2 regions of the Microbacterium sp. LWO14-1.2 genome follow, and region 2 is predicted to be linked to the other one. Evidence: riboswitches for the same ligand, from Rfam matches in the RefSeq annotation. Region 2 holds a riboswitch; the other holds the start of a gene.
What was found. A riboswitch is a leader RNA that binds a small molecule or an ion and turns the genes downstream of it on or off. The one in region 2 is predicted to bind thiamine pyrophosphate.
Positions count from the first base shown of each region.

Region 1 (10,276 bases), 890 kb from region 2:
ACGCCCTCATCGCGGAGTACCCGAAGCCCGTCGTGACGATCGCCGACGGCATCACGATGGGCGGCGGGATCGGCCTCTCCGGCCACGCGGCGATCCGCATCGTGACGGAGCGCTCGAAGCTGGCGATGCCGGAGACGCGCATCGGCTTCACACCCGACGTCGGCGGCACCTGGCTGCTCGGCCGCATGCCGGGCCGGCTCGGCGAGTACTTCGGTCTGACCGGTTCGACGATGGATGCCGCGGACGCGGTGCTGCTCGGGTTCGCCGACCACATGGTGCCCTCCGACCGGCTCGACGCTCTGCGCGAGGCCCTCGCCTACCGCGCCGACCCGACCGGCCCCTCCGAGATCGTGCTGCTGTTCGACGAGACGCCCGAGCCCTCGACGGTGCCGGCGTCGCGCGTGTGGATCGACGACGCCTTCTCGGCCGACACGGTCGCAGAGATCGTCGAGCGCCTGCGGGCGCGCGAGGAGCAGGATGCCGCGGCCACGGCCGACCTGCTCGAGAGCCTCGCGCCGACCGCTCTGGCCGTGACGCTCGACGCCGTTCGCGAGGCGCGGGCGATGAGCAGCCTGAGGGACGCCCTCACGGGGGAGTACCGCCGCGTGATGTGGTTCGTGATGCAGCATCCCGATCTCGTCGAGGGCATCAGGGCGCAGCTCGTCGACAAGGATCGCAACCCGAAGTGGCAGCCCTCGTCGATCGCGGAGCTCCCCGAGGACGCCGGGGCCGATGCGCGTGCATACACCCCGGAGCGCGCACTGTTCTGAGGGTGAGGCGGGGCCGCGTCTTGTTCGCCGCGGTCCAACTACCCGGGGTCTTCGATCGGCCGGTTCGCTGTGAGCGAAGGTCATCCCCGCGGGGGATACGAATGTCGGCGGTTCGTGGCACTCTTGCATGTGCGCGATCGTCGGCCCGCGTCCGCCTGCCGGGAGATCCGCCGCGTCACCCTTCATAGAAAGTCCGCCTGTGCTGGGAAAAATTCTCGTCCGCTATCTGTCCCGCTATAAGTGGCTGCTGCTCGTGGTGCTGGTCTTCCAGTTCGCGAGCGCGCTGGCCACGCTCTATCTGCCCCGTCTGAACGAAGACATCATCAACAAGGGTGTCGCGCTCTCCGACACGGGGTACATCTGGCGCACCGGCCTGTTCATGCTCGCGGTGTCGCTCGGTCAGATCGTCGCGTCGATCATCGCGACCTACTTCGCGGCCCGTGCCGCCATGGGGGCCGGTCGCGACATCCGCGCCGACGTCTTCGGCCGCGTCAGCGGCTTCTCCGAGCGCGAGGTGTCGCAGTTCGGCGCCGGCTCGCTCATCACGCGCAACACGAACGACGTGCAGCAGGTGCAGATGCTCGCGATGATGGGCGCCACGATGCTCGTCACCGCGCCGCTGCTCGCGATCGGCGGCATCATCTTCGCGATCCAGACGAATGTGGGTCTGAGCTGGCTGATCGCCGTCTCGGTGCCGCTGCTGCTCATCGTCGCCGGCCTCGTCGTGAGCCGCATGGTGCCGCTGTTCCGCAGCTACCAGGGCAAGCTCGACGCGGTGAACCGGGTGATGCGCGAGCAGCTGACCGGGGTGCGCGTCGTGCGCGCCTTCGTGCGCGAGCGCATCGAGGAGGGGCGCTTCCGCGAGGCGAACACCGACATCATGGTGGTCGGTCGCAGGGTCGGCTCGCTGTTCGTGCTGCTGTTCCCGCTGTTCATGCTGATCCTCAACGTCACCGTCGTCGCCGTCATCTGGTTCGGCGGCATCGAGGTCAACGCGGGCACGGCGCAGGTCGGCACGATCTTCGCCTTCATGCAGTACATCGGGCAGATCATGGGCGGCGTCATCATGGCCAGCTTCATGGCGATCATGATCCCGCGCGCCGCCGTCTCGGCGGAGCGCATCGGCGAGGTGCTCGAGACCGAGTCGAGCATGACCCGGCCGGATGCCGGGGTCACGGAATTCCCCGACCCGGGCGCCGTCTCGTTCGACGACGTCTCCTTCACGTATCCGGGCGCGGACGCCCCGGTGCTCTCGGGGATCAGCTTCGGCGCACGACCGGGCGAGACCGTCGCGATCGTCGGTTCGACGGGTGCGGGCAAGACGACTCTCGTGTCGCTCATCCCGCGCCTCTTCGACGTCTCTGGCGGAGCCATGCTCGTGGGCGGGACCGACGTGCGCGAGGCCGACGTCGAGTCGCTGTGGGCATCGATCGGACTCGTGCCGCAGCGCCCGTTCCTCTTCACCGGCACCGTCGCGTCGAACCTCCGGTACGGCCGCGAGGATGCCACCGACGAAGATCTCTGGCACGCACTGGAGATCGCGCAGGGCCGCGATTTCGTGGAGGACATGCCCGACGGGCTCGAGTCCCGCATCGCGCAGGGCGGCACCAACGTCTCGGGCGGTCAGCGTCAGCGCCTCGCGATCGCCCGTGCGATCGTGCGCCAGCCGCAGATCCTCGTGTTCGACGACTCGTTCTCCGCGCTCGACCTCACCACCGACGCGCGGCTGCGGCAGGCGCTCTGGCGGGAGCTGCCGAACGTGACGAAGATCGTCGTGGCGCAGCGCGTCTCGACCATCACCGACGCCGACCGCATCGTCGTGCTCGAGGGCGGCACCATGGTCGGGGTCGGCACACACGAGGAGCTGCTCGAGACGAGCACCACCTATCGAGAGATCGTCGAATCGCAGCTGGGGGTGGACGCATGAGCGACCAGAAGCCGCAGAGGGCACGGCGCCAGCGCGGAGGCGCGCCGGCAGCCCCCGTCGTCGAGCGCGAGCTCTCCGACGAGGAGAAGTACGAGGCGGAACTCGCCGAGAAGGCGAGGCAGGACGGCGGCGGCTGGGACAGCGTCGCGCCCGGGAAGGCCGACAACTTCGGTCGGAGCTTCAGCCGGATGATCGGCCTGCTCAAGCCGTCGGCCGTGTGGTTCGTGTTCGTGTCGATCCTCGGCGCCATCGGCGTGGTTCTCACGGTCGCAGCGCCGAAGGTGCTCGCGGAGGCGACGAACCTCATCTACACGGGCTTCATCGCCAACCAGCTGGGACAGTCGCAGGGCGACTTCCCGGGTTTCCCCGTGGGGACGCCGAAGGCCGAGGTCGTGGAGCAGCTGCGCGCCGCCGGTCAGGACGACTACGCGAACCAGGTGTCGGCGCTCCACGACTTCCAGGTCGGATCCGGCATCGACTTCGACGCGCTGCGCTGGATCATCGCCGCCGTGCTGGCGATCTACATCGTGGCGGCGTTCCTCAGCTGGGTCCAGGGCTACGTCATCAACGTGATCATGGTCCGTACCATGTGGCGGCTGCGCGAGCGCGTCGAGGCGAAGATCAACCGGCTGCCGCTGTCGTATTTCGACAAGGTGCAGCGCGGCGACCTGATCTCGCGCGTGACGAACGACATCGACAACATCACCCAGACCATGCAGCAATCGCTGTCCGGTGCGCTCACCGCGGTGCTCACCGTGGTCGGAGTGCTCGTGCTGATGTTCTCGATCTCCTGGCAGCTCGCGCTCGTCGCCCTCGTGGCACTGCCTCTCATGGGCGTGATCTTCGGCGTGATCGGCCCGCGTTCGCAGAAGGCCTTCGGCACCCAGTGGCGCAAGGTCGGTCGTCTCAACGCGCGCGTCGAGGAGTCGTTCTCGGGGCACGCTCTCGTCAAGGTCTTCGGCCGGGAGCAGGACGCGCTGCAGAAGTTCAAGGACGAGAACGAGGAGCTGTTCCAGGCGAGCTTCAAGGCACAGTTCCTGTCCGGCATCATCATGCCGGCCATGACGTTCGTCGGCAGCCTCACGTATGTCGGGATCGCGGTGCTCGGCGGCCTCATGGTCGCGAGCGGTCAGCTCCGCATCGGCGACGTCCAGGCGTTCATCCAGTACTCGCAGCAGTTCACTCAGCCGCTCTCCGAGCTCGGCGGCATGGCCGCGGTCGTGCAGTCCGGCACCGCGTCGGCCGAGCGGGTGTTCGAGCTGCTCGACGCCGACGAGCAGGAGGCGGATGCGAAGGACGCGCCGCCGTTCGAGGAGGGCAAGGGCGTCATCGAGTTCGAGAACGTGCAGTTCTCCTACACGCCGGAACGTCCGCTCATCACCGACCTGTCCTTCCGGGTCGAGCCGGGGCAGACGGTCGCGATCGTCGGTCCGACCGGTGCCGGGAAGACCACGCTCGTGAACCTCATCATGCGGTTCTACGAACTCAGCGGCGGTCGGATCACGCTCGACGGCCAGGACATCTCGGAGATCACCCGCGACGAACTGCGGTCGCGCACCGGCATGGTGCTCCAGGACCCGTGGCTGTTCGCCGGCACGATCCGCGAGAACATCCGGTACGGTCGCTCCACGGCGACCGACGAGGAAGTGCTCGAGGCCGCGAAGGCGACCTACGTCGACCGGTTCGTCCACGCTCTCCCCGAGGGGTACGACACCGTGCTCGACGAGGACGCCTCGAACGTCTCCGCCGGTGAGCGTCAGCTGATCACGATCGCCCGCGCATTCGTCGCCCAGCCGTCGATCCTCATCCTCGACGAAGCCACGTCCGCGGTCGACACCCGCACCGAGCTGCTGCTGCAGAACGCGATGGCGGCGCTGCGTCAGGGGCGCACGTCGTTCGTGATCGCGCACCGGCTGTCGACGATCCGCGACGCCGACCTCATCCTCGTGATGGAGCATGGCGACATCGTCGAGAAGGGCACGCACGACGAGCTCATCGCCGCGCAGGGCGCCTACTGGCGTCTGTATCAGTCGCAGTTCGAGCAGGCGGCGACCGACATCGACGCCGAAGACGCTCTCACCGGCTCGACGCCCCTGGTCGTCAGCGGCGAAGCCGAGGAGATCGCCGCCGCGCAGGTGGGCGCCTCGGTGGGAGCGCAGCAACCCGTCGCCGAGGCTGCGGCAGCCAAGGCAGTCGTCGAGCGCCCGGACGGCGAGTCACCGGCCTGACTCCGTTCTCACGGGAGCTGACTCCGCACAGACGAGAGCGCCGTGTCCCTTCGGGGCGCGGCGCTCTCGTCTGTGCGGGTGGTCACCAGGCCGCTCGCGCGCCCCGCTGAGTCGACACCGACCTCGCTATTCCCGTGGAACTCCCGCAGCAGGTGCCAAGGGAACGGGCGCGCGGCCGACCCGTCAGCGCTGGGCTTCGCTGATGCCGAACAGCTCGAAGGGGTGCGTGAGCCGCCACCACGGATCCGGTCCCTCGACATCGGCGTCGAGGGCGAGCGGCGTGACGACCGAGTCGAGCGGACCCGCCACCAGCAGCGTCCCGACCTCGTCGCCGTCGTCGCGGTGGTCGCCGAGGTCGAACGTGGGGGTGCTCTGCGCTCCCGCGCCGTTCCACAGCACGACGTCGGAGTCCGCAGCGGTGACGATGTCGATCGTCGTGCCCCACAGCGTCGTGACGGTGCCGACGACCGTCTCCTTGGCGACGGCGGGCTCCTGCGAGGTCAGCGCGGCCTCGACCTGCGCGAAGAGCGCCCGCGTCTCCGACAGGCGCTGCTCGTCGTCGGCCTGTCCGAGCACCGCGGCGTACAGGTGCACCGTCGTGTCGTCTACCGTGATGTCCTTGGCCGTCAGCAGGTTCCAGCTCTCGCCGAGGGTTCCCGTCTTCACGCCGACGACGCCGGCATCCGCGAGCATCCCGTTCGTGTTCACGACCGTGCCCGCTCCGGGTAGGTCGACCGAGGTCGTGCTGACGATGCTCGCGAACACCGGGTTCTGCATCGCGCGCTCCGCGAGGGCGACGAGCGCCTCGGGCGTCGCGGTGTTGCGGTCGTCGAAGCCCGAGGGGGTCACGACGGTGATGCCGTCGAGGCCGCGGTCGCGCAGCCACACCTGCGCGGCGGAGGCGAAGGCGGCCTCCGTCCCCCAGATCTCGCGGGCCAGCCGGTCGATGTAGTTGTTGGCCGACCCCATGAGCGTGCCCTGCAGCAGCTGATACTCGGTGAGCGTGCCGCCGACGGGCACATCGAGCGACGACTGATCGGAGCGTCGGTACTGCCAGTAGGCGAGGTTGTCGGCGCGGGTGAACGCGAACTCCGGACCCTGTTCGCCGGGCTGCAGCGGCATCCTGTCGAGCACCATGAGGCTCGACACGACCTTGGTCACGCTCGCGATCGCGGCAGGGTCCAGCGTCGACGCCGTCGTGTTGATGCCGCCGACTCCCACGGCCGCGCTTCCCTGCGCGGGCCAGAGGATGCCGGCGGCCGGCGCGGCCGTCGACGCGAACTCCGCGGCCCGCACCGTGGGCGGGACCTCGTGCAGAGGCCAGAGCATCGTGGCTCCCGCATACGTGCCGACGAGCCCGACGAGCACGCCGATCGGCACGAGCACGCCGGCCGAGGCGGCCCGGGAACGGAGGCGGGCCCCGCGCATGATCGTGCTGGCGGGGTCAGGATCGTCATCCCCGCTGAGCGAAGGCACCGCGGTCGACTCCTCCACGGCTGTCGCGTCGACCCAGGTGAGCGCGGTGGCGCCCGTGCCGTCCTCGGCCCAGCGCGCTTCTGGGGCCCCGTCGACGTCTCGCATGCCGAGCTCGTCCAGGCCGTCGCGCTCCGCCGCAGGGGCGGGGCGCGTCAACGCAGGGGTCGCCTCGCGCGTGGTCGCGGACGGTGCGACGGAGGTGGCCTCGGCGGAGTCTGGAGCGGTCACCCCCTCACGGTAACCGAATCACCGCCGAGATCCGTGGTGCGTCGGGCGGAGGCGACACAAGTGTCGGGTGACTGGGTAAGATCGTCAGCACAACCACGGGAGTCCGGCGAGCCGGGCTGAGAGGGAGCGAATCGCGCTTCGACCGTCGAACCTGATCTGGGTCATGCCAGCGCAGGGAGGAGCATTCAATGAGCACATCCACGTCCGGATCCACCACCGGATCCGCCACCGCCACCGCGTCCGCGAAGGGGCTCGGCCGCCCGGAGCTCTGGCGCTGGCGGGTCGTCGACATCGTCGTCGCCAGCGTCATCGCCGTCGCCTGCGCGCTGATCTTCCTGCTGTGGAACGTGGGATACGAGGTCCCCAGCAGTCTCCTGAAGCCGCTGCTGCCCGGCGTGCAGGGCCTGCTCGCCGGCCCATGGCTGATCGCCGGCGTCCTCGGCGGGCTCATCATCCGCAAGCCGGGCGCAGCCCTGTACACCGAGCTCGTCGCCGCCGTCATCTCCGCTCTCGTCGGCAACGCGTGGGGCCCGCTCACGATCGTCTCCGGCATCGTGCAGGGTCTGGGCGCCGAGCTGGTCCTCCTCGTCTTCCTCTACGGTGTGTGGCGTCTGCCGGTCGCGATGCTCGCCGGGGCCGGTGCAGGTCTGGCATGCGGCATCAACGACCGCATCCTCTGGTACGCGGGCGCCGACACCCTGTTCACGGTCGTGTACATCGTCTCGACGACGATCTCGGGCGCGGTCATCGCCGGCCTCGGCGGCTGGCTGATCGCACGCGGGCTGGCCGCCACGGGAGCACTCGGCCGGTTCGCCGCCGGCCGCGAGGTCACCGCACGAGTGTGACCGCAGCCGTGCAGCCCGCCGCGCTCGAGGCGCGCGGCTGGGGGTGGCGGTACGCCACGCGCCGTCGGTGGGCGGTCCGCGACGTCGAGCTGCGCATCGAGCCGGGGGAGCGGGTGCTGCTGCTCGGCGCCTCCGGCTCGGGCAAGTCCACCCTGCTGCAGGGATTCGGCGGCGTGCTGGGCGGAGCCGACGAGGGTGAGACCCTCGGGCAGCTCCTCGTCGACGGGCAGGCCCCCGTGGATGCGCGCGGACGCGTCGGCATGGTGCTGCAGGACCCCGACACGCAGACGATCCTGGCGCGGGTCGGCGACGACGTCGCGTTCGGCTGCGAGAACCTCGGCGTCCCGAGGGACGAGATCTGGGCCCGCGTGCGCGAGGCGCTGGATGCCGTGCAGCTCGACGTCGCGCTCGACCGCTCGACAGCGGCACTGTCCGGCGGACAGAAGCAGCGCCTCGCGCTGGCCGGCGTGCTTGCCATGCGCCCCGGCGCGATCCTCCTGGACGAGCCGACCGCGAACCTCGACCCGGCGGGTGTGGACGAGGTGCGGGATGCCGTCGGCGCAGCGCTCGACCGCACCGGGGCGACGCTCGTGGTGATCGAGCACCGCATCGACGTGTGGCTGCCCCTCGTGACCAGGGTGATCGTGCTCGGCGCGGGCGACGACAGCACGGTGGTACTGGCCGACGGCACACCCGAGGCCGTGCTGGGCGCCCGTGGCGCCGAGCTCGCGGCATCCGGCGTCTGGGTCCCCGGCCACCCGCCTGCTCTTCCTCCTGCGCCGCGCACGGAGCCGGGGGAACCTCTGATCGAGACTCGGGCCCTGCGGGTCTCGCGTCGCCGGGGACTGCCGGTCGCCGGCCCGTTCGACCTCGCGGTGCACGCGGGCGAGGTGCTGGGCATCACCGGGCCGAACGGTGCGGGCAAGTCGACGCTGGGACTCACGCTCGCCGGGCTGATCCCCGCCGAGGAGGGAGCAGTGCGTGCGACGCCGTCGCTCGCCGCGGGCGAGACGCCCGATCCTCTCGCCTGGTCGTCGCGGGCACTGCTGACGCGCATCGCGACGGTGCTGCAGACGCCGGAGCATCAGCTGCTCGCCAAGACGGTTCGCGAGGAGCTAGCGGTCGGCCCCCGCGCCCTGCGGCTCGCTCCCGACGAGATCGCGTCCCGCACAGACGACCTGCTCGACCGCCTGCGGCTCCGCGCCCTCGCGGACGCCAACCCGTACACGCTGTCCGGCGGTGAGAAGCGGAGGCTGACGGTGGCGGCGGCGATCGCCACCCGGCCGCGCATGCTCGTGCTCGACGAGCCCACCTTCGGACAGGATGCCGTGACGTGGGCCGAGCTGGTGGGCCTCATGGCCGCTCTCCGCGACGAGGGCACCGCGATCGTCGCGATCAGTCATGACGAGGCCGTGCTCAGCGCTCTGCACGCCAGACGGATCGAGGTCGGACGTTGATCGACCCGCTGACCGCCCGCGTCGACCGTACAGGGCCCATCGCTCCCCGCTCCGCGCTCGCCAAGCTCGCCGCCGCGCTGCTGATCGCTCTGCCGCTCGTGCTGACGATCGACGTCGTCTCGGCATCCGTCGCCCTGCTGCTCGAGATCCCGCTGTTGCTGCTCGCGGGGCTGAGGCCGCGGGAGTTCTGGCTGCGCACCGCCGTGCTCTGGATCGCCGCACCGCTCAGCGCGGTCACGATCGCCCTCTACGGCGCGACGAGCGGCACGGTTCACGTCGAGTGGCTCGTGATGAGGGTCAGCGACGGGTCGCTCGCGCTCGCCGCCGCCACCGCGGTTCGTGTGCTGGCGATCGGCCTCCCGGCTGTCGTGCTGTTCGTCACGGTCGATCCGACCGATCTCGCCGACGACCTCGCGCAGCGCCTGCGCCTGCCCGCCCGGTTCGTCGTGGGCGCGCTCGCCGGGATGCGGATGCTGGGACTCCTGGCCGACGACTGGCGTGCCCTGGCGCTGGCGAGGCGCGCGCGGGGGGTCGCCGACGAGGGCAGGGTGCGCCGGGCGCTCGGCATGGCGTTCGCCCTGTTCGTGCTGGCGATCCGTCGCGGCTCGTCACTGGCCACGGCCATGGAGGCGCGCGGGTTCGGCGGCTCCGGTGCCCGGTCGTGGGCGCGTCCGTCGCGGTGGGACCGCAGGGACACGGCGCTCGTCGTCGTGGCGGCGGTCATCCCGGTCGCCGCGATCGCGGTCGCCGTGGTCACGGGCGCGTGGAACTTCATCCTCGGTCCGACCGCCTGACGACTCCCACGCCGCGCGGAATCTCGATATTCAGCTTTTTCATAGCCCCGGTGCCCGCGGGTTCGCTACCATCGACGTAACCCAAGGGGAGTACTCCGACACGGGTGGCTCGTCATTACGGATGTCCCTGCATCCCGGGTCCCCGGTCCTCGTTCGAGGATGGAGAAGACCTTGGCGTAGACCCTGTCGCGCCAGTTCTCGGAGACCCTTGTGAACATCACCCCCCTCGTCTGGATCATCACGATCCTCGTCACGATCGCCTTCTTCGTGTACGAGTTCTTCGCGCACGTCCGCAAGCCGCACGAGCCCACCGTCGGCGAGTCCGCCCGCTGGTCGGCCTTCTACATCGGCCTCGCCCTGCTGTTCGGCGTCGGCATCGGAGTGGTCTCCGGGTGGGAATTCGGCGGAGAGTACTTCGCCGGCTACCTGACCGAGAAGGCGCTGTCGATCGACAACCTGTTCGTCTTCCTCATCGTGATGGCCGGTTTCGCGGTGCCGCGCATCTATCAGCAGAAGGTGCTGATGATCGGCATCGTGATCGCGCTCATCAT
Region 1 is NZ_CP151633.1:2,314,689-2,324,964, forward strand. Features, by position in the region: gene MRBLWO14_RS11105 (enoyl-CoA hydratase/isomerase family protein) at 1-770, shown strand, start outside; gene MRBLWO14_RS11110 (ABC transporter ATP-binding protein) at 970-2,697, shown strand; gene MRBLWO14_RS11115 (ABC transporter ATP-binding protein) at 2,694-4,925, shown strand; gene MRBLWO14_RS11120 (D-alanyl-D-alanine carboxypeptidase) at 5,109-6,629, opposite strand; TPP riboswitch at 6,715-6,824, shown strand; gene MRBLWO14_RS11125 (ECF transporter S component) at 6,818-7,474, shown strand; gene MRBLWO14_RS11130 (ATP-binding cassette domain-containing protein) at 7,471-8,931, shown strand; gene MRBLWO14_RS11135 (energy-coupling factor transporter transmembrane component T) at 8,928-9,725, shown strand; gene MRBLWO14_RS11140 (TerC family protein) at 9,936-10,276, shown strand, end outside.
Region 1: it holds a riboswitch for thiamine pyrophosphate, as region 2 does, so the genes downstream of both, MRBLWO14_RS11125 (ECF transporter S component) here and thiM (hydroxyethylthiazole kinase) in region 2, are expected to answer to the same signal.

Region 2 (10,276 bases):
AGGATCGCGTCGGGATGCGCTTCCGCCTGGGCGACGAGCGCATCGATCACCCGGAGCAGGTCGCGTGCGATCACACGGGCGTGGTCGATCAGGTACATCCGCACGAGCGTCGCGATCTGATCGTTGCGACTGCGCCCGGCACGGAGGCGTCCGCCGAGCTCTGGGCCGAGCTCGGCGATCAGCGCCTGCTCCAGCGCGCCGTGCACGTCCTCGTCCGAGGGGACGGGCCGGAGGGTGCCGTCGGCCACCTTGCGTGCCACGGCATCCAGCCCCTCGTGCATCTTCGCGGCCTCGTCGGCCTCCAGATACCCGGCCGCCTCGAGCGCCGTCGCGTGCGCGTGCGAACCCGCGATGTCGTAGGGCGCGAGGATCCAGTCGAAGTGGGTCGACCGGCTGAGCTCGACCAGCTCGGGCGACGGCCCGCTGGCGAATCGGGCTCCCCAGAGAGCGCCCTCGTTGGTCCCGTCGTTCTTGGAGGAGGTCATCACGCGTCCTTCTTGTCGAGCAGCCACACCAGCAGCGCCTTCTGGGCGTGCAGGCGGTTCTCGGCCTCGTCCCACACCACGCTCTGCGGACCGTCGATCACCTCGGAGTCGACCTCGTACCCGCGGTCAGCGGGGAGGCAGTGGATGAAGATCGCCTCAGAGTCGGCGAGCGTCATGGTCTCGGGGGTCACCTTGTAGCCGCCGAGATCGCGGATGCGGGCGAGCTTCTCCTCCTCCTTGCCCATCGACACCCAGGTGTCGGTCACGACGACGTCGGCTCCGGCCGCGGCCTCGACCGGGTCGGTGAGGAGCGTGATCGAGCCGCCGGTCTCCGCCGCACGCCGATCGGCCGCCTCGACGACATCGGCGCGCGGGGCGTAGTCGGCCGGCGAGGCGATGCGCACGTGCATCCCCGCGGTGACGCCGGCGAGCACGTACGAGTGCGCCATGTTGCTCTGTCCATCGCCGAAGAACGTCAGGGTGAGGCCCTTCAAGTCGCCCTTGTGCTCGCGGATCGTCAGCAGGTCGGCGAGCAGCTGGCACGGGTGGAAGTCGTCGGACAGCGCGTTGACGACCGGCACGCGGGTCCCCGCCGCCATCTCCTCCAGGCCGGACTGCGCGTAGGTGCGCCACACGATCGCGGCGACCTGCCTCTCGAGCACGCGCGCCGTGTCGGAGGGGGTCTCCTTGCCGCCGAGCTGGCTGTTCGCGGTCGAGATGATCAGCGGCGATCCGCCGAGGTCGGCGATGCCCACCGCGAACGACACCCGCGTGCGCGTCGACGACTTGTCGAAGATCACCGCGACGGTCTGCGGGCCCGCGAGAGCCTTGTTCGCCCAGCGGTCCTTCTTCAGCTCGATCGCGAGGTCGAGGATCTCGGCCTGCTCCGCGGGGGTCAGGTCGTCGTCACGAAGGAGGTGGCGGGTCATGCGTGGGCCTTTCCGGAGTCGGTGAGGGATGCCGAGACGTCGGCGAGCGCGGCGGCGAACAGGTCGCGGAACTCGGCGAGCTCGGCATCCCTGATCGTGAGAGCGGGCGCGATGCGCACGGTCTCGGGGTTGGCCGCATTGACGATGAGGCCGTGCGCCTGAGCGGCGGCCACCACGTCTCCGGCGACCGGAGCGCTGAGCTCGACGCCGATCAGCAGGCCGCGTCCGCGCACCCCCGCGACGAGGGGCGAGTCGAGACCCGTGATGATCTCGCGCAGCTCCTGCCCACGACGGGCGGCATTGTCGACGAGGCCGGCGCGCTCGATCTCGGCGAGCACCGCGTCGGCCACGGCGGTGGCGAGCGGATTGCCGCCGAACGTCGATCCGTGCGAACCGGGCGTGAACAGCGAGCTGGCCGCACCGTAGGTGACGAGAGCGCCGATGGGGAACCCTCCGCCGATGCCCTTGGCCAGCGTGATGGCGTCGGGGATGATGCCCTCGTGACTGAAGCCGAACCAGGCGCCGGTGCGCCCAGCGCCCGTCTGGATCTCGTCGACGATGAGCAGGGCACCGTGCGCCAGCGTCAGCGACCGTGCGGCCTGCAGGTACCCCTCGGGCAGTTCGACGACGCCCGCCTCTCCCTGGATCGGTTCGACGATGACGGCGGCGACGCGGTCGTCGAGTGCCGCCTCCAGCGCGTCGACGGTGGCGGGGATGTGCTCGACTCCCCCCGGCATGGGTTCGAAGGGGGCCCGCATCGCGGGTTTCGCCGTGAGCGCGAGCGACCCCATCGTGCGGCCGTGGAAGCCGTTCTCGAGAGCGATGATGCGCGGCCTGTCGGCTCCTCCGTGCAGACGGGCGAGCTTGAAAGCCGCCTCGTTCGCCTCGGCTCCCGAGTTGGAGAAGAACACGCGGCCCTCGATGCCGGCGCCCGCGAGACGCTTGAGGCGGGCGGCGAGAGCCAGCTGCGGCGGCGTCGCGAAGTAGTTGGAGACGTGTGCGAGGGTCGCCGCCTGGGTGGCGACGGCGTCCACGAACACCGGGTGCGCGTGACCGAGCGAGGTCACCGCGATACCGGCGAGGAAGTCGAGGTGCCGGGTGCCCTCCGAATCCCAGAGGTACGAACCCTCTCCGCGCGTGAGGAGAGCGAGTCGGCGTCCCGCGTTGAGGACCAGGTCGTTCTCCGCGTCGTCCTGCCAGTTGCTCATGCCGTCGTCCCTGCGCTTCCCTTGACCACTTCTGTTCCGATTCCCTTGCTCGTGAAGAGCTCGACGAGCACCGAGTGCGGTACTCGTCCGTCGATGATCGCTGCGGCGTCGACGCCGCCCTCGACCGCGTCGAGGCACGCGCGCATCTTCGGGATCATGCCCGACTCGAGCGACGGCAGCATCTCGACGAGAGCCTCCGAGGTGAGGTGCGAGACGAGCGAGTCGCGGTTCGGCCAGTCGGCGTACAGCCCCGGCACATCGGTGAGAATCACGAGCTTGCGCGCCCTGAGCGCCACCGCGAGCGCGGCCGCCGCGGCGTCGGCGTTCACGTTGAGCGACTGACCGGGGTGGTCGAGGTCGGGCGCGATGCTCGAGACCACGGGAACCCGCCCTGCCGTCAGGTGGTCGAGCACCGGCGTCGGATCGACCTGCACGACGTCGCCCACGCGTCCGAGATCGATCTCCTCCCCGTCCACGACGACCCCGCGGCGGCGTCCCCCGAAGAGTCCGGCATCCTCTCCGCTGAGACCGGTCGCGATCGGGCCGTGCGAGTTGATCTTCGACACGAGCTGCGGGTTCACCTGACCGGTGAGCACCATCCGCACGACGCTGATGGCCTCCGTGTTGGTGACGCGGTAGCCGCCCTTGAACTCGCTGGGGATCTCGAGACGCTCGAGCATGTTCGAGATCTGCGGTCCCCCGCCGTGCACGACGACCGGCAGCACGCCCACGTACCGCAGATACGCGATGTCCTGCGCGAAGGCCTCCTGCAGCTCGTCCGAGACCATCGCGTTGCCGCCGTACTTGACGACGACGATCTGATCGCGGAACTTCTTCAGCCACGGCAGGGATTCGATGAGCGTCGACGCCTTGACGGCCGCGACGTCCGGCGTGGTGTCCTGGATGTCGGTCATGAGGCGTAGGCGCTGTTCTCGTGCACGTAGTCGTGGGTGAGATCGTTGGTGAGGATCGTCGCCGTCTCGTCGCCGACCTTGAGATCGATGACGAGGTGCGTGGCGCGCGGCGTCAGGTCGACCTCCTCGCGCGGACGATCGGGACCGCCCTCGCTGCAGACACGGACGCCGTTCATCCACACGTCCACGTCGTACGGGTCGAACTGCGCGTTCGTCGTGCCGATCGCCGCGAGCACGCGACCCCAGTTCGGGTCGTTGCCGAAGATCGCGGCCTTGAACAGGTTGTTGCGGGCGACGGAACGGCCGACCTCGACGGCATCGCTCTCGGACGCGGCGTGGCGCACCTCGATCGTGATGTCGTGGCTCGCCCCCTCGGCGTCGCCCTGCAGCTTGACGGCGAGCTCCTGGCACAGCTCCCGGAGGGCCGCACCGAAGTCGTCGAGCGACGGCGCGATGCCGGAGGCGCCGTTGGCGAGCAGCGTCACCTGGTCGTTCGTCGACATGCACCCGTCGGAGTCGAGGCGGTCGAACGTGCGGCCCGTCGCGGCCCGCAGCGCGGCGTCGGCCTCCAGAGGCTCGAGCACGGCATCCGTCGTGATGACGACGAGCATGGTCGCGAGACCGGGAGCGAGCATGCCTGCGCCCTTGGCCATCCCGCCGATGGTCCAGCCGTCGCGGCTGGCGACCGCTGTCTTCGACACGCTGTCGGTGGTCATGATGGCCTCGGCCGCCACGGGTCCGCCGTCGGCCGAGAGCTCGGCGATGGCCTGCTCCGTGCCGGCGAGCACCTTGCCGCGGAAGACGTCGTCGCCCACGCCGATGAGGCCGGTCGAGCAGACGAGCACGTCACCCGCGCTGACGCCCAGCAGTTCGGCGGCCTTCTCGGCCGTCTGATGCGTGGTCTGGAATCCGAAGCTGCCGGTGAAGCAGTTCGCTCCGCCCGAGTTCAGCACGACGGCCTCGACCACCCGGTCGGCCACGGCCTGCTGCGACCAGATGATGGGATTCGCCTTCGCGCGGTTGCTCGTGAAGACGGCGGCGCCCACCTTGCGAGGGCCGCGGTTGACGACGACGGCGACGTCGGGCTTGCCGGTCGACTTGAGTCCGGCGGCGACTCCCGCCGCTTCGAATCCTGCGGGGGCGGTGACGCTCACGGCGCGACTCCGTTCACTGAGAGGGCGCGGGACTCAGGGAGTCCCAGCGCGAGGTTCATGGATTGCACGGCTGCGCCGGCGGTGCCCTTGACGAGGTTGTCGACGGCCGTCACGACGGTCACGCGCTGGGCGGCGCGGTCGATCGCGAGTCCGATGAGAGCGGTGTTCGCGCCCAGCACGTCGGCTGTGCGAGGGAACTCGCCCGCCGGCAGCAGCTGCACGAACGTCTCGTCGCCGTACGCGGACTCCCAGGCGGCGCGGATCTCGGCGTCGGTGACGCCCTCGACGATCGGCGCCGTCGACGTCGCGAGGATCCCCCGCGACATCGGCACGAGCACGGGCGTGAAGGAGATGCGGATGCCGTCGGCGGCCGCCTCCGGCGAGAGACCGGATGCCGCGGCGAGCGCCTGACGGATCTCCGGGATGTGCCGGTGGGTGCCGCCCACGGCGTAGGGGTTGGCCGTGCCGAGGATCTCACTCGCGAGCAGGTTGGTCTTCAGGCTCTTGCCGGCGCCCGAGGGGCCGACGGCGAGCACGGAGACGATGTCGCGAGGGTCGATGACGCCGGCGGCGACTCCCGGCGCGAGGCTGAGGCTCACGGTCGAGGCGTTGCACCCCGGCGCGGCGATCCTCGTCGCACCGCGCAGCTTCTCGCGCTGCTTGGCGCCGCCCGTGAGCAGCTCGGGTACCCCGTACGTCCAGGCGTCGTGGAACGCGCCGCCGTAGAACGCGTCCCACGCGTCCTGCGAGGTGAGCCGGTGGTCGGCGCCGGCGTCGATCACGAGCGGGGTGTCGCCGAGCGCATCCGTGTACTGACCGGACTGGCCGTGCGGCAGCGCGAGGAACACGATGTCATGCCCGGCGAGGATCTCGGGGGTCGTGTCCTGCAGCGTGAGGTGCGCGAGTGAACGCAGGTGCGGCTGGTGCTGGACGAGCGGCTGTCCGGCGTTCGAGTGCGCCGTGACGGTGCGGATCTCGATGTCGGGATGCGCGGCGAGGAGGCGTAGGATCTCGCCGCCCGCGTAGCCGGATGCGCCGGAGACGGCGACGGAATACGTCATGCTTCTACCTTAACGGTCGGACCCTTCGCGGAACTCAGGGTGCAGTGTCGGGGGCCGGGGCGGCGACACCGGCACTCGACCGCCGGGCAGGCAGGAGCGCGGGGTCGCCTACAGTCGGCGGCCGCCGCGGCGTCGGCGCACAGCGATGACGCTCGGAGCGAGCGTCAGGGTGGCGGAGTCGGCCGAAGGCATGTCGCGACGATAGCGCGGGCCTCGCACGGCGCGCAAATCTGCCGCGTCACAGGAGGCCGCTCGTGCCCGCCGCGAAGAACGCGAGCTCGTGCGCGCTGGAGACCTCGAACGCGCGGCGCATGCGGGCCTGCGTGCCGGCATCCGCAACCGCTGCGGCCGACATCGTGTAGGTGATCGCCCGCTCCGTCGCCTCCTCGAACGCCGGATCCGCGTACGTGGCGAGCCACGACGCGTACGGATGCCGGGGGTCACGCGCTGCGGCGCCGAACTCCCCCGCATGGAGCCGGTGACCGAGGTCGGTGTACAGCCAGAAGCACGGCAGGACGGCCGCGACGAGCTCGGCATAGTCGCCGCCGAACGCGATCGACCTCAGACGATCGAGGTACGCGGTGGTCGCGGGCGCCGGCGCGGCGTCGAACGTCGCGGCATCCACGCCCTGCTCGGGGGTCAGCCAGGCGGCGTGCAGTTCGAGCTCTCCCGCGATCGCACCGTGGGCGGCGTCGGCCCAGAAGGACTGCTCGGCCGAGGTCGGCGCGAGCCGTGACGCCTCGGCGAGCACGCGTGCGTAGTCGCGCAGATAGAGCGCGTCCTGCTGCAGGTAGAAGAGGAAGGCATCGCGCGGGAGCGTGCCGTCGGCCAGTCCTCGGACGAAGGGCAGACCGTCGATCCCGGAACGGATGCCGGCGATGCTCTCCCACCATTCGCGCCGGACATCTCCGGGGCGGGGTCGATTCGACTCTTCGGCATCCGTCACCTCCGCCCGCGCCCACAGGCCCGCGAAGTGGTCGACGGGCCCGTTCCCCCGGCCGACGCGCAGCCGTTCGCCGGAGCGCAGGGATTCGCGCAGCCATTCCCTGGCTGCGGCGACGGCGGTCTCCCGGTCCTCCCCGCGGCCGAGCCGCGTCGCGAGCGCGGACGAGAGCGAGCATCCCGTGCCGTGCGTGTTCTCGGTCGCGATTCGCGAGCCGGGGAACTCGCGGACCATGCCGTCACCCGCGTCGACCAGCGCGTCGGGTACCGCATCGCCCGGCAGGTGACCGCCCTTCACCAGCACGGCGACTCCGGCGCGGCGGGAGAAGCGCTCAGCCGCGGCGAGCGCGTCCTCCCATCCGCCGATCGACTCGCCGGTCAGCGCGGCCAGCTCGGCGAGGTTGGGGGTCACGATGTCGGCCAGCTCGACGAGCTTCCGCATCGCGGTCTCGGCCGCCCGGTCGAGCAGCCGGTCGCCGCTGGTGGCCACCATGACGGGGTCGAGCACGACGATCGGCGGCCGGACGCGCTGAAGCCAGTCGCCGACCACCTCGATCACGGCGGCGTCCGCGAGCATCCCGATCTTGACCGCGTCGATCACGATGTCGTCGGCGAGCGCCTCGAGCTGTGCGTGGAGCATCTGGGGAGGCGGCACGTGCACTGCACGCACCCCCTGGGTGTTCTGCGCCGTGAGCGCGGTGATCGCCGCCATGCCGTACCCGCCGTTCGCGGCGATCGACTTGAGGTCGGCTTGGATCCCCGCACCGCCGGACGGATCGCTGCCCGCGATGGAGAGCACCCGGGGCACGCCGGCGGATCGCCACGTCGCGAGAAGGTCGGCCGCAGCGGATGCCGGATCGCTCGCCGCGCACAGCGCCGAGACCACCGCGACCCCTGCCGCACCGGCACCGCGCAGAGCGGTCACGTCGGCGCGCCCGACACCGCCGATGGCCACGCACGGGAGCGGGCTCCGGGCAGCGAACGCACGGAAGCCCTCGACGCCCAGTGCGGGCGGGTGATCCGGTTTCGTGCTGGTCGGATGGATGACGCCCACACCGAGGTAGTCGACCGTGCCCGCGGGAAGAGCGAGGGCGTCGTCGAGGTGCTCGGAGGTGTTGGCCGTGAGGCCGATCAGCGCGTGCGGACCCAGCTCCGCCCTCGCCCGTCGCACCGAGGCGTCTCCCTGGCCGAGATGCACGCCGTCCACGCGGGCTCCGGCCGCGCGCGCCGCGAGCGCTGCATCGAGCCGGTCGTTCACGACGAGGAGCGCGCGCCCCTCGATCACCCGCGACAGAGCGACGAGCTGCGCGACCGTCTCAGCATCCGTCGCGTTCTTGTCTCGGAGCTGGACGATGCGCACTCCTCCGGCGACAGCGCGCCGCACCGTCTCGACCACGCCGCGACGGCCGCACAGGTCGGGATCGGTGACGAGGTACAGCGACAGGTCGGCGATCACCGCACGACCTCCTCGATGCGTGCTGCGGCCGCGATGTCGCCGGGCTGCACGGCGGCGACCGCGTCGAGCAGGGCCACCGCGAAGCTGCCGGGGCCCGCCGATCCCTCTGCCGCACGTTCCGCGGCGATCGTGTAGACGACGCTCGCGGAGGCGACGGCGGTGAGCGCGTCGATCGGCAGGGAACGGGCGGTCCCGAGGAACGCGGCCATGACCGCCCCGAGCGCGCACCCTCCCCCGGTGACGCGCGTGAGCAGCTCATGACCGTTGGCGATGCGCAGCGTCCGTCTGCCGTCGGTCAGGAGGTCGACCGCACCGGAGACCGCGACGACGCTGCCGAATCTCTCCGCGAGAAAGGCCGCGGCATCCGCTGCCGCATCCGGCGTGTCGACCGCGTCGACCCCGCGTCCCCCTTCGCTCAGCCCGGCGAGCGCGAGGATCTCCGAGGCGTTGCCGCGGATGGCGGTCGGCCGCGACGCCGCGAGCTCCCTGGCCAGGGCCGTCCGTACAGGCAGTGCGCCGATAGCCACCGGGTCGAGCACCCAGGGCGTGCCGGAGGCGGATGCCGCGGCGACCGCCTCGCGGCTCGCTTCGCGCTGTTCGGGTGTGGGGGTCCCCAGGTTGACCAGCATCCCCGAGGCGACCCGCGCGAACGGGCCGGCCTCGTCGACGATGTCGACCATCGCCGGCGCTGCACCGAGAGCGAGCAGCACGTTGGCGGTGAACCCGGTGACCACCGTGTTCGTGATGCAGTGCGTCAGCGGTGGGGCCTGACGCAATGCGGAGAGCAGCTCCGCGGCTGGACCGGTGACGGTCGATTCGGATTGCGGGCGCAGACGATCGCTCATCGCGACATCCCTTCGCTAGTACGAACTAGATCAGGTTCGACGGGTGTGTTCTCAGCCGCGGATGCGGCACCCCGTGTCACTGCTCGCAGTCTAGCGATCGCCTCCGCTCAGTTCAGGAGGCGAAGGAGGGCGAGTTCGTCGTCGCGCGTGAGTCCGGCGCGACGCGAGCGGTCGACGCCCCGCCGGTCCTCGTCGGCGATGACCGTCGCGATCGTCTCCTCGAGCGATCGGAGGCCGCCGCCCGCCGCACGGTAGCGCTGGTTCGAGCGACGCATGAACCCCGTCATATCGGCGGGCAGCCAGAGCGGGAGCGACCGCTCCCCCATCCAGTAGTCGACACCCTGTGCGGCCAGCCAGTCGTCCGCGGCCTCCACGGTGTCGCCCTCGTGCTGCGCGGCGGAACGGAACAGGGCGAGCACGTCGGTGAGCGGATGCCGGTCGCCGATCGCGTTCACGACGCCGGTGGCCGTGGTCGTCACGACGAACTCCGCGAGGTCGTCGACATCGATGACCTGCGCATCCCTGCCGCCGGCGAAGGGCACGAGCACGGGTTCGGCGCGCGCCCGGAGGAACGCCGCAGCCCAGTAGCCGAAACGATCGCTCGGGTCGCCGTCGCCCACGATCAGCCCGGGCCTGACCACCAGCGTCCGATCCTCCCCGAGCCGGCGGACGGCGTTCTCGGCGGCGACCTTCTGAGCGCCGTAATCGTCGCTCAGCGACTCGGCGGCCGCGACCAGCGCGGCGGACTCATCGGCATCCTCCTCCTCGTCATCGGCATACACCGAGACCGAGGACACGTACGTCCAGCGACCCGCTCGCGCACCGAGCGCGGCGACCGCCGCGCTCACGTGGTCTGCGCGGGACGACACATCGACGACCTGATCCCAGTCCCTGCGCGACACCACGTCGTAGACGGCGGAGTCGTCACGGTCGCCGAGCATCAGCGTCGCGCCCGGCGGCGCAGGGCGCCCACCCCGCGCGAGGCACGTCACCGCAGCGCCCGAGAGCAGCCAGCGCTGCGCGATGCGACCGGACAACCACCCGGTTCCGCCGAGGATCAGCACATCCGTCATGCCCTCATGTCATCAGGATCCGAGGCGCGAGGGAAGCCCATCCGCTCAGAGCGGAGCGCGGGTCACGGCTGACGCAGATCCTCGAGCCCGTCCAGCACCGGCACGGTCCACGCGGGGTCGGGGCGCCAGGCGACCCACTCCGGGTCGAACGGCCAGTCTCCGGCGGTGAACGAGGCGATGGCCGCCGCGGCGTGCTCGGTGATCTGCGC
Region 2 is NZ_CP151633.1:3,208,969-3,219,244, reverse strand. Features, by position in the region: gene argH (argininosuccinate lyase) at 1-485, opposite strand, end outside; gene argF (ornithine carbamoyltransferase) at 485-1,414, opposite strand; gene MRBLWO14_RS15505 (acetylornithine transaminase) at 1,411-2,622, opposite strand; gene argB (acetylglutamate kinase) at 2,619-3,536, opposite strand; gene argJ (bifunctional glutamate N-acetyltransferase/amino-acid acetyltransferase ArgJ) at 3,533-4,690, opposite strand; gene argC (N-acetyl-gamma-glutamyl-phosphate reductase) at 4,687-5,751, opposite strand; gene MRBLWO14_RS15485 (bifunctional hydroxymethylpyrimidine kinase/phosphomethylpyrimidine kinase) at 5,990-8,149, opposite strand; gene thiM (hydroxyethylthiazole kinase) at 8,146-8,994, opposite strand; TPP riboswitch at 8,985-9,078, opposite strand; gene MRBLWO14_RS15475 (NAD-dependent epimerase/dehydratase family protein) at 9,102-10,067, opposite strand; gene MRBLWO14_RS15470 (DUF402 domain-containing protein) at 10,130-10,276, opposite strand, start outside.